DNA from 3 places in the Brenneria roseae subsp. americana genome. Region 2 is predicted to be linked to each of the others. Evidence: predicted binding sites of a transcription regulator. Region 2 holds the regulator's gene; each other region holds the start of a gene.
The links. The regulator PurR, encoded in region 2, represses purine synthesis genes. The targets are predictions, from matches to a motif close to CANGCAAACGTTTGCNTG.

Region 1 (3,217 bases), on a different contig from region 2:
CAGAGTTGCCCGAATCACATCATTGTCAGGCTTTCGCCGCTATCGAAGCCGGAAGAGGGGCGATCTCTCTTACCTATTTTGAATTTGGCACGCTGGCCGCGTTGCAATTGTTCAAGCAGGCGAATCTGGACGTTGTGATTCTGGAAGTCGGTCTGGGAGGACGCCTCGATGCGACCAATATCGTGGACGCCGACGTGGCCGTCGTGACGAGTATTGCGCTCGACCATACCGACTGGCTGGGTAAAGATCGTGATAGCATCGGCAGAGAAAAAGCCGGGATATTCCGGCAGGGTAAGCCGGCCGTGGTGGGCGAACCCGATATGCCGGTCTCAATAGCCGGTATCGCTGATGAGAAAGGCGCGGTGTTGTTGCGGCGTGGCCGGGACTGGGATTTCTCGATTCAACGCGATGGCTGGAGCTGGCAGAACAAGCAGCGCGAGCTGTCAGGATTGCCAATGCCGAATGTTCCTCTGGCTAACGCCGCCACAGCATTGGCCGCATTGAACTATTCACCGCTGAATGTGAGTGAAGAGGCCATTCGTCAGGGCGTGAAGCAGGCGTTGCTCCCTGGCCGTTTCCAGATCGTTCGCGAAAAACCCATGCTGATTCTGGATGTGGCTCACAACCCTCACGCCGCGGCGTATCTCGCCAACCGCTTGGCAACCCTGCCAAAAGCGGGGAAAATCCGCGCGGTGGTGGGCATGCTGGCAGACAAAGATATTGCCGGCACGCTGGGCTATTTACAGCCGCTGGTGGATGAATGGTACTGCGCCACGCTGGAAGGTCCGCGGGGCGCGACGGCCGCGCAGCTGGCTGAACATCTGAATCAGTGCCAGTCGTTCTCCGATGTGGCCAGCGCCTGGCGTCAGGCGATGGCGGTATCAACGGAGCAGGATACCGTCATTGTGTGTGGATCTTTTCATACGGTAGCGCATGTATTGGAAGCGCTGGATGAGGAACAAGCCTATGGCGAGTAAATTTCAGAATCGCCTGGTCGGTACCATCATTCTTGTTGCGCTGGGCGTGATTGTTTTGCCCGGTCTGCTGGATGGTGAAAAGAAGCACTATGAAGATGAGTTTGCGGCTATCCCGCTGATCCCCAAGCCGGGAGACAGCGATGAGATGGATTCGTTGCCTCCGCTGAACCAGTCGTTGCTTACCCAGCCGCCTGAAGGGGCAGAGGCGGCGATGCAGGATAAGCCGCCAGCCGCGGACGGTACGGATACCGGCGTTCCCGCGGAGCGTGTTTCCCCCGATGCGAATGCGCCTGCGGTCGTGACGGCGCCGCCCGCCGTGGTGGAACGGCCGCCCGTTCAGACTCCGGCTCAACCTCCCATCGCGCCAAAAGTACAGCCTAAGCCGGAGGTGAAGCCAAAAGTTGAAACCAAACCGGAACCCAAGCCTGAAGTCAAACCAGAAACCAGAACGGAAGCGCCGGCCGCAGAACAAGCGCCCGTCGGACAGGCCTATATCGTTCAACTCGGGGCGCTGAAAAATGCGGACAAGGTGAATGAAATTGTCGCCAAGCTTCGTCTTTCCGGCTATCGGGCTTATACCGTACCCGCAACGCCTGTGGCGGGGCAGATTACCCGTATCTATGTCGGCCCTGATGCGTCGAAACAGAAGTTGCAGGCATCATTGGGTGAGTTGCAGCAACTGAGCGGTTTAAGTGGTCAGGTGAGGTCGCATAGCGTGCGTTAAGGTGTGGCATCCGTCTTTATTGTCTATTGATAAAATCGGCGGAAATACGCTACGCAAACGTTTTCTTTTTCTGTTAGAATTCGCCGCGAACAGGATGACGTCGCGGCTTACCGGTAGCATCGTTCATTATTAGGATCGTTCATGGTTTGGGTTGATTACGTCATTATTGGCATCATCGGATTTTCGGCTCTGGTTAGCCTGATTCGAGGGTTTGTTCGTGAAGCGTTGTCGCTGGTAACCTGGGGATGTGCATTTTTTATCGCCAGCCATTACTACGCCTATCTGGCGATCTATTTCACCCGTTTTGATGATGAACTGGTACGTAACGGCATCGCTATTGCCATTCTGTTTATTGCGACGTTGATTGTGGGTGCTATCGTCAACTATGTGATTAGTTCACTGGTTGAACGCACTGGATTATCGGGCACCGACCGTGTATTGGGCGTTTGCTTTGGTGCGCTGCGCGGTGTGTTGATTGTCTCCGCACTGCTATTCTTTTTGGATACCTTTACCGGTTTTTCACAGAGTGACGACTGGAAGCAGTCCCAGTTAATCCCGCAGTTCAGTTATATTATCAGGTGGTTTTTTGACTACCTGCAAAGCACGTCAAGTTTCTTGCCGCAGCACATCACACTGCGGTAGCGCTGATGAGGAAAAGACACCATGTGCGGTATTGTCGGTATCGCCGGTTTTACACCGGTCAACCAGTCGATTTATGACGCGTTAACGGTGTTGCAACACCGTGGGCAGGACGCTGCGGGCATTGTCACCATTAATGACTCAAATTGCTTCCGCCTGCGCAAGGCCAATGGCCTGGTGAAGGATGTGTTTGAAGCAAGACACATGCAACGTTTACAAGGGAATATGGGCATCGGCCATGTGCGTTATCCCACCGCAGGCAGTTCCAGTGCGTCGGAAGCGCAGCCTTTTTACGTTAACTCCCCCTTTGGGATCACGCTGGCACACAACGGTAATCTGACTAACGCGCATGAACTGCGTAAAAAGCTGTTCGAGCAGGAACGCCGTCATGTCAACACCACGTCTGATTCCGAAATTCTGTTAAACATTTTCGCCAGAGAGCTGGACCGTTTTCAGCACTATCCGCTGGAAGCTGATAATATTTTTGCGGCAGTTGCTGCGACGCACCAGCAAATTCGCGGTGCTTATGCCTGTGTTGCCATGATTATCGGTCATGGAATGGTTGCTTTTCGCGATCCCAATGGCATCCGTCCGCTGGTGATCGGTAAACGCGATCTGGAAGATGGACGCAGTGAATATATGGTTGCGTCGGAAAGCGTCGCGTTGGATACGCTGGGCTTTGAATTCCTGCGTGATGTTGCGCCGGGAGAGGCGATTTATATCACTGAGAAAGGGCAGTTGTTTACCCGGCAGTGCGCTGAAAATCCGAAGAGCAATCCGTGCCTGTTCGAGTATGTTTATTTTGCGCGCCCGGATTCTTTCATCGATAAAATTTCCGTATACAGCGCCCGCGTCCGGATGGGGCAGAAGCTCGGTG
Region 2 (3,217 bases):
GATTTGGTTTTCTTCCGTATCAATAATCGCGGTGCTGCGGATCACGTTGGAGTTTATCTGGGGAATGGCAAATTCATTCAGTCGCCACGTACAGGATCGGATATACGCATCAGTAAGCTAAGTGAAGATTATTGGCAGGATCACTACGTCGGCGCGCGCAGAGTTGTTACGCCACAAACGATTCGCTAGTTTTACGCCTTTTTAACTCGCCCCCGGAGCAAATACCGTACCCCGGACTGTCACCCGTTCAGACACGGTTTAAGTGCAATAACCGGTCTGAACGGATGGATTGACTAAACAAACGGGAGGCCGGGCGCCAATCAGTTCAGTACCGCGACAAAACTGAATACGATAATCATCGCCAGCGCGCCAGCCGTTGTCAGTAATGACATCTTCAGGTCTGTATCCATAAGTCTCTCCTTTTGTATGGCACCAAATTATGAGAATAAATGCGCGACCATCATTTGGGATTCAAAACCGGACGGTGGTTTAAAACTACAAATTATATGGTTGTTTTGATTCTTCCATAATTTAAATGAAAAATCTCGTACCAATGCCGCACTAATAGTATAAATTACCGCTTCCACTTTCGTGGCAAATCGGACAAAATCCGCTGTTTATGATAGCGCTGCGTCCTGGTCGAAAAACGTCAACCTTGTCCCCTCAGGTATAACATTCGGCATTCTCCTTCTGACATCCTGTTTTTTCGCCAGGGAGAAGAACTTTACGCGCAGGCAAACGATTAACAATATACTTACGACTGTAACAGGTAAGTCCAGGAGTCATTTTTAGATGGCAACGATCAAAGATGTGGCAAAACGTGCTGGCGTTTCGACCACAACCGTATCGCACGTGATTAATAAAACACGTTTCGTCGCCGAAGAGACCAAAGCTGCCGTGAGGGCGGCGATTAAAGAGTTACATTATTCACCCAGCGCCGTCGCCCGCAGTCTAAAAGTCAACCACACCAAATCCATCGGGCTGTTGGCAACATCAAGTGAAGCACCCTACTTTGCCGAGATTATCGAAGCCGTTGAAAACAGCTGCTACGCGAAAGGCTACACGCTGATCTTATGTAACTCGCACAACAACATCGACAAACAGCGAGCCTACCTTTCCATGCTGGCTCAAAAACGCGTGGACGGCTTACTGGTCATGTGTGCGGAGTATCCGCCAGACTTACTCGCCATGTTGAAAGACTACCGCAGCATTCCGATGGTGGTCATGGACTGGGGACAGGCGCACAGCGATTTTACCGATACCATTATCGATAACGCCTTTGAAGGCGGCTATATGGCAGGCCGGTATCTGATCGAACGCGGTCACCGGGATATTGGTGCGATTCCCGGCATTCAGGAACGTAACACCGGGAGCGGCCGCTACCTGGGCTTTTTGAAAGCCTTGAACGAAGCGGACATCAAAGTACGCGATGAGTGGATCGTACAAGGCGATTTCGAGCCGGAATCCGGCTATAAGGCCATGCACCAGATTCTGTCACAGAAACACCGACCAACCGCCGTTTTCTGCGGCGGCGATATCATGGCGATGGGCGCGATTTGTGCGGCCGATGAGTTGGGACTGCGTGTTCCACAGGATATTTCAGTCATTGGCTACGATAACGTCCGCCATGCCCGCTTTTTCACTCCGGCGCTCACCACCATTCATCAGCCCAAAGAACGTCTGGGACAATCCGCGTTCGCTATGTTGCTGGACCGTATCACCAGCAAACGCGAAGATGCGCAGGTTATCGAAGTCTACCCGACGCTGATTGAACGCCGTTCCGTGGCGGATGGTCCTTTCCGCGATTATCGCCGCTATTCCTGATAACAGACGACTTTCTTATGCCACGCGGCTATCGCGTGCTCTCTGATACTGCTTCAGCCAATTTATACTTGTCCCCCGGCTGAAGCAGTCATAAACTAAATGCGGTTATTACATAAACTGAATTTTTTGTTTTTCTTCACTATCCTTAAATTTTGCGTACCAGCGGACGGCACGGATTGACCTTAAGGATGAGTGCCCCTACGTATTTTTTGCGTACCGGCTTTTGCTTTTCTTCTGCATTTTCCTCTGACCATTCAGAGACTAGACGATGGGAAAATTCCACCGATATCGACTACGGGTAAAAATTGTCTATGTTTTCCTTGCTGCGCATGATTAACAGCAAGGTAGGGAGAAGTTATGAGTTCATCGTATATAGAGGAACTGGATAGCCATAACCTGTCCTGGTTCCATATTGTGCATGAAATGCTGAGTATGGCCGATATCAAAATTAATGGTTCCCGTCCGTTTGATATCGCCGTGAAAAACCCGGATTTCTTTAAACGCGTATTGCGTGAAGGCTCATTAGGACTGGGTGAAAGTTATATGGATGGCTGGTGGGAGTGTGAACGGCTGGATATGTTTTTCCACCGCGTTTTGCACGCCAGACTGGATGAGAAGCTGCCGCGCCATCTGAAAGATATCCTGCGCATTGCCGTATCCCGCCTGATGAACCTGCAATCGAAAAGGCGGGCGTGGATTGTCGGCAAAGAACATTATGATTTGGGAAACGACCTGTTTTCACTGATGCTCGATCCCTACATGCAGTATTCCTGCGCTTACTGGAAAAAAGCCGAAACGCTGGAGCAGGCGCAGGAAGACAAACTGGAGATGATCTGTGAGAAGCTACAGCTCAGACCGGGAATGACACTGCTGGATATCGGCTGCGGCTGGGGCGGGTTAGCGGAGTTTGCCGCACGCCGTTATGGCGTATCCGTATGCGGCGTGACGATTTCTCGCGAACAGCAGAAACTGGCGCAGCAGCGCTGCCAGGATCTGGACGTCACCATTCTGTTGCAGGATTATCGCGACCTTGCCGGTGAGTTCGATCGGGTAGTTTCCGTCGGTATGTTTGAGCATGTCGGTCCGCGTAACTACGACGCCTATTTCCGCGTCATCAGCCAGAATCTTAAACCTGACGGTCTGTTTCTGTTACACACTATCGGCGCGAATCAAACCGACTCACAGCTCGATCCCTGGACGGATAAATATATTTTCCCCAATGGCTGTCTGCCTTCTGTGCGTCATATTGCCCAGGCCAGCGAACCTTACATGGTGATGGAAGACTGGCACAACTTCGGCGCGGATTATGACCGTACATTAATGGCCTGGCATGAGCGTTTTCAGCAAAGCTGGCCTCAGCTTTCCGAACGCTATTCCGCCCGCTTCCGTCGTA
Region 3 (3,217 bases), on a different contig from region 2:
ATGGAAAACGCGAACGGAATAACATGCCGTTTGCCAGATCCAACATCAACCGATCGTGTTCGGTATCAAAGTACCAGCGCCAGTTATCATCGGGTTTTAACTTCATCTTATTTATCCCTCGCCTTTTGTTCTTCTGTTCTTTCGTAAAAAAAGAACCAGAATCAGAAATGACTGATTGCAACATGCTGCAATAAAAAACCAGGTCGATGCTGATAGTTTATTAACGCAAACGGATAAAATATAGACTAGCCGGGGGAATAAATAAACCCCCGGAGATAAATGAAAGGCAGAAATAATTAAATATGTGTCACGATATCTTTTATCAGACCCGGTCCGCGGAAAATAAAGCCGGAATAAATCTGAATCAATGTCGCTCCGGCATCCAATTTCTCGCGCGCCGCCATCAGGGAATCAATACCGCCTACACCGATAATAGGTAAACGCCCGGATAATTCCTGCGATAAGCGACGAATAATTTCCGTGCTATGCAGTTGTAAAGGTCGACCGCTTAATCCGCCGGTCTGCCCGCAATGATTTAATCCCTGAACCAGTTTTCTATCGAGCGTGGTATTGGTAGCAATGACACCATCAATGTTATGGCGCACCAGACTATCAGCAATCTGGATCAATTCTTCTTCAGAAAGATCCGGCGCGATCTTTACTGCCACCGGAACATATTTCTGATACTTCGTCTGTAATTCGGATTGTTTATTTTTTATTGATTGCAAAAGATCGTCCAGCGCTTCCCCATATTGCAGACTACGCAATCCCGGTGTATTTGGTGAAGAGATGTTGATCGCGATATAGCCCGCATGAGGATAAATTTTATCCATGCAGATCAAATAATCGTCCTTCCCCTGCTCTACCGGCGTATCTTTATTTTTTCCGATATTGATCCCTAATACGCCGCCAAAACGTGTCTTTTTCACATTCTCAACCAGATAATCCACACCCTTATTATTGAAACCCATCCGGTTAATTAACCCTTCCGCTTCAACAATTCTGAATAATCTCGGTTTATCATTACCGGGTTGAGGGCGAGGCGTAACGGTTCCGACCTCAATAAATCCGAATCCCATCGCTCCTAACGCATCAATACATTCTCCGTCTTTATCAAGACCGGCAGCCAAACCCAGCGGATTTTTAAATGACAGCCCCATACAGGTGACCGGTTTGGTAGGAACAGACTGACGGACGAGAAATTCAAACGGCGTGTTCGTGATACGGCGTAATTGTTGAAAGGTCAGCTCATGAGCTCGTTCTGGATCGAGCTGAAATAACGCTTTCCTGATAACGGGATAGAACATATCGTCTCCTGGGATCCCAATCGCAAATAAACAAAGTCGGAATACGGTTTCGCGCACGGGCGTGATGGTAATTCTATCGCAGCGGAAAGTAAAACGTTTGCGGAGAAGGGAAAGGACAGTATGACGATAGCCACGCGCGACATGACGTAATGCGCGCGTGGCTTTTTCGGTCTAATAAAACAGCGTTAATCTCGCAGCGCTTTACCGATCTTCTCGAACAGATCGCCTGACAGATTCTCCAGCGCTTTCAACTGTTCCAGCGACTCACGCATCAACGCCTGCCGCTTGGCGTCATAACGTTTCAAGCGGATCAATGGCTCGATCAACCGCGCCGCGACCTGTGGATTGCGGGTATTCAGGTCGATCAGAACCTCCGTCAGGAAACGGTAGCCGCTGCCATCCCCGGCGTGGAAAGCCGCAGGATTGGAAGCCGCAAACGCGCCAACCAACGAACGCAGACGGTTAGGATTATTCAGACTGAACGAACGATGCCGCAGCAGCTCTCGTACCCGATCAAGCACATCCTCAGCCGGACTGGTCGCCTGCAAGGTAAACCACTTGTCCATAACCAGGCCATCCTGATGCCAGCGCTCATCAAACCGGGACAACAATTCCTCACGGCACGGCAACTGGGCGCTCACCGCGGCAGACAATGCCGCCAGCGAATCGGTCATGTTGTCAGCCTGAGCAAACTGAGTCGTTACCAGCTTGTCGGCCTGCACCTCATCGCCAAATGCCAGATAATGCAGACAGACATTGCGCAGAGCGCGTTTGCCAATATCCTCATGCTCAATTCGATACTGAGGCGCATGATTAACGTGATAAACCGCCAGCCATTCATCAGCCATCTCTTTCGCCATCGCCCGCACAATACCATCGCGCACGGCAGCAATGGCTACGGGATCGATAACGTCAAACAGTTCGGCGATCTCATTTTCACTGGGCAAGGTCAGGATCTGGGATGCCAGCATCGGATCCAGTTTGTCATCCAGCAATACCCCCCGAAACGCATCAACCACATGCATCGGTAAGGAAAGCGCCTGCTTCTGCTGATAGCGGGAAACGTTCAGACGAATGTAATTGGCCAACAGACTTTGTGCCGCATCCCAGCGGGAAAACGCATTGCTGGCGTGGCGCATCAGGAAAGTCAGTTGCGCATCGCTCCAGGCATAATTCAGTTTTACCGGCGCGGAAAACTCACGTAATAAAGAAGGAATTGGCTGGCAGGGAACCCGATCGAAAATAAAGGTTTGCTCAGATTCCGTAACATTTAATACTGAGGACAATAGTTGCCCATCCTTCTGTAACGGGATCGCCTGTCCTTGCTGATCGTACAGTTCAATATCCAATGGAATATGCAACGGCAGCTTGGGCTGCTTATCTGCGCCCACCGGCGTCATCTGGCTGACGCTCAACAGGTATTGCTGTGTTTGCGGATCGTAATCATCACGGATGGTCAGCACTGGCGTACCCGACTGGCTATACCAGCGCCGGAACTGGGTGAGATCCACACCGGAGGCATCTTCCATCGCCTGGACAAAATCATCGCAGGTGGCGGCGCTGCCATCATGACGTTCGAAATAGAGGCGCATCCCGGCCTGGAATTTCTCTTCGCCTAATAAGGTATGCATCATGCGGATCACTTCCGATCCCTTTTCATACACGGTCAGAGTATAGAAGTTGTTCATTTCTATTACCTGATCGGGACGAATCGGATGCGACATCGGGCCGGCGTCTTCCGCGAACTGGGCTCCACGCATAACACGCACATTATCAATACGGTTCACCGGACGAGAGCCCAGATCCGAACTGAATTCCTGATCGCGGAACACCGTCAACCCTTCTTTCAGACTGAGCTGGAACCAATCGCGGCAGGTGACGCGGTTGCCCGTCCAGTTATGGAAATACTC

Region 1: cvpA (colicin V production protein) is a predicted target of PurR. The motif match lies at 1,752-1,769, and genes of this name have one in related genera.
Region 3: pyrD (quinone-dependent dihydroorotate dehydrogenase) is a predicted target of PurR. The motif match lies at 1,394-1,411, and genes of this name have one in related genera.

The regions. Positions count from the first base shown of each region.
Region 1 is NZ_QDKJ01000015.1:59,691-62,907, forward strand. It holds gene folC (bifunctional tetrahydrofolate synthase/dihydrofolate synthase) at 1-977, shown strand, start outside; gene dedD (cell division protein DedD) at 967-1,701, shown strand; gene cvpA (colicin V production protein) at 1,843-2,343, shown strand; gene purF (amidophosphoribosyltransferase) at 2,365-3,217, shown strand, end outside.
Region 2 is NZ_QDKJ01000003.1:21,447-24,663, forward strand. It holds gene B4923_RS04025 (C40 family peptidase) at 1-189, shown strand, start outside; gene cydH (cytochrome bd-I oxidase subunit CydH) at 321-410, opposite strand; gene purR (HTH-type transcriptional repressor PurR) at 793-1,824, shown strand; gene cfa (cyclopropane fatty acyl phospholipid synthase) at 2,182-3,217, shown strand, end outside.
Region 3 is NZ_QDKJ01000010.1:10,592-13,808, reverse strand. It holds gene B4923_RS13490 (cell division protein ZapC) at 1-106, opposite strand, end outside; gene pyrD (quinone-dependent dihydroorotate dehydrogenase) at 297-1,307, opposite strand; gene pepN (aminopeptidase N) at 1,493-3,217, opposite strand, start outside.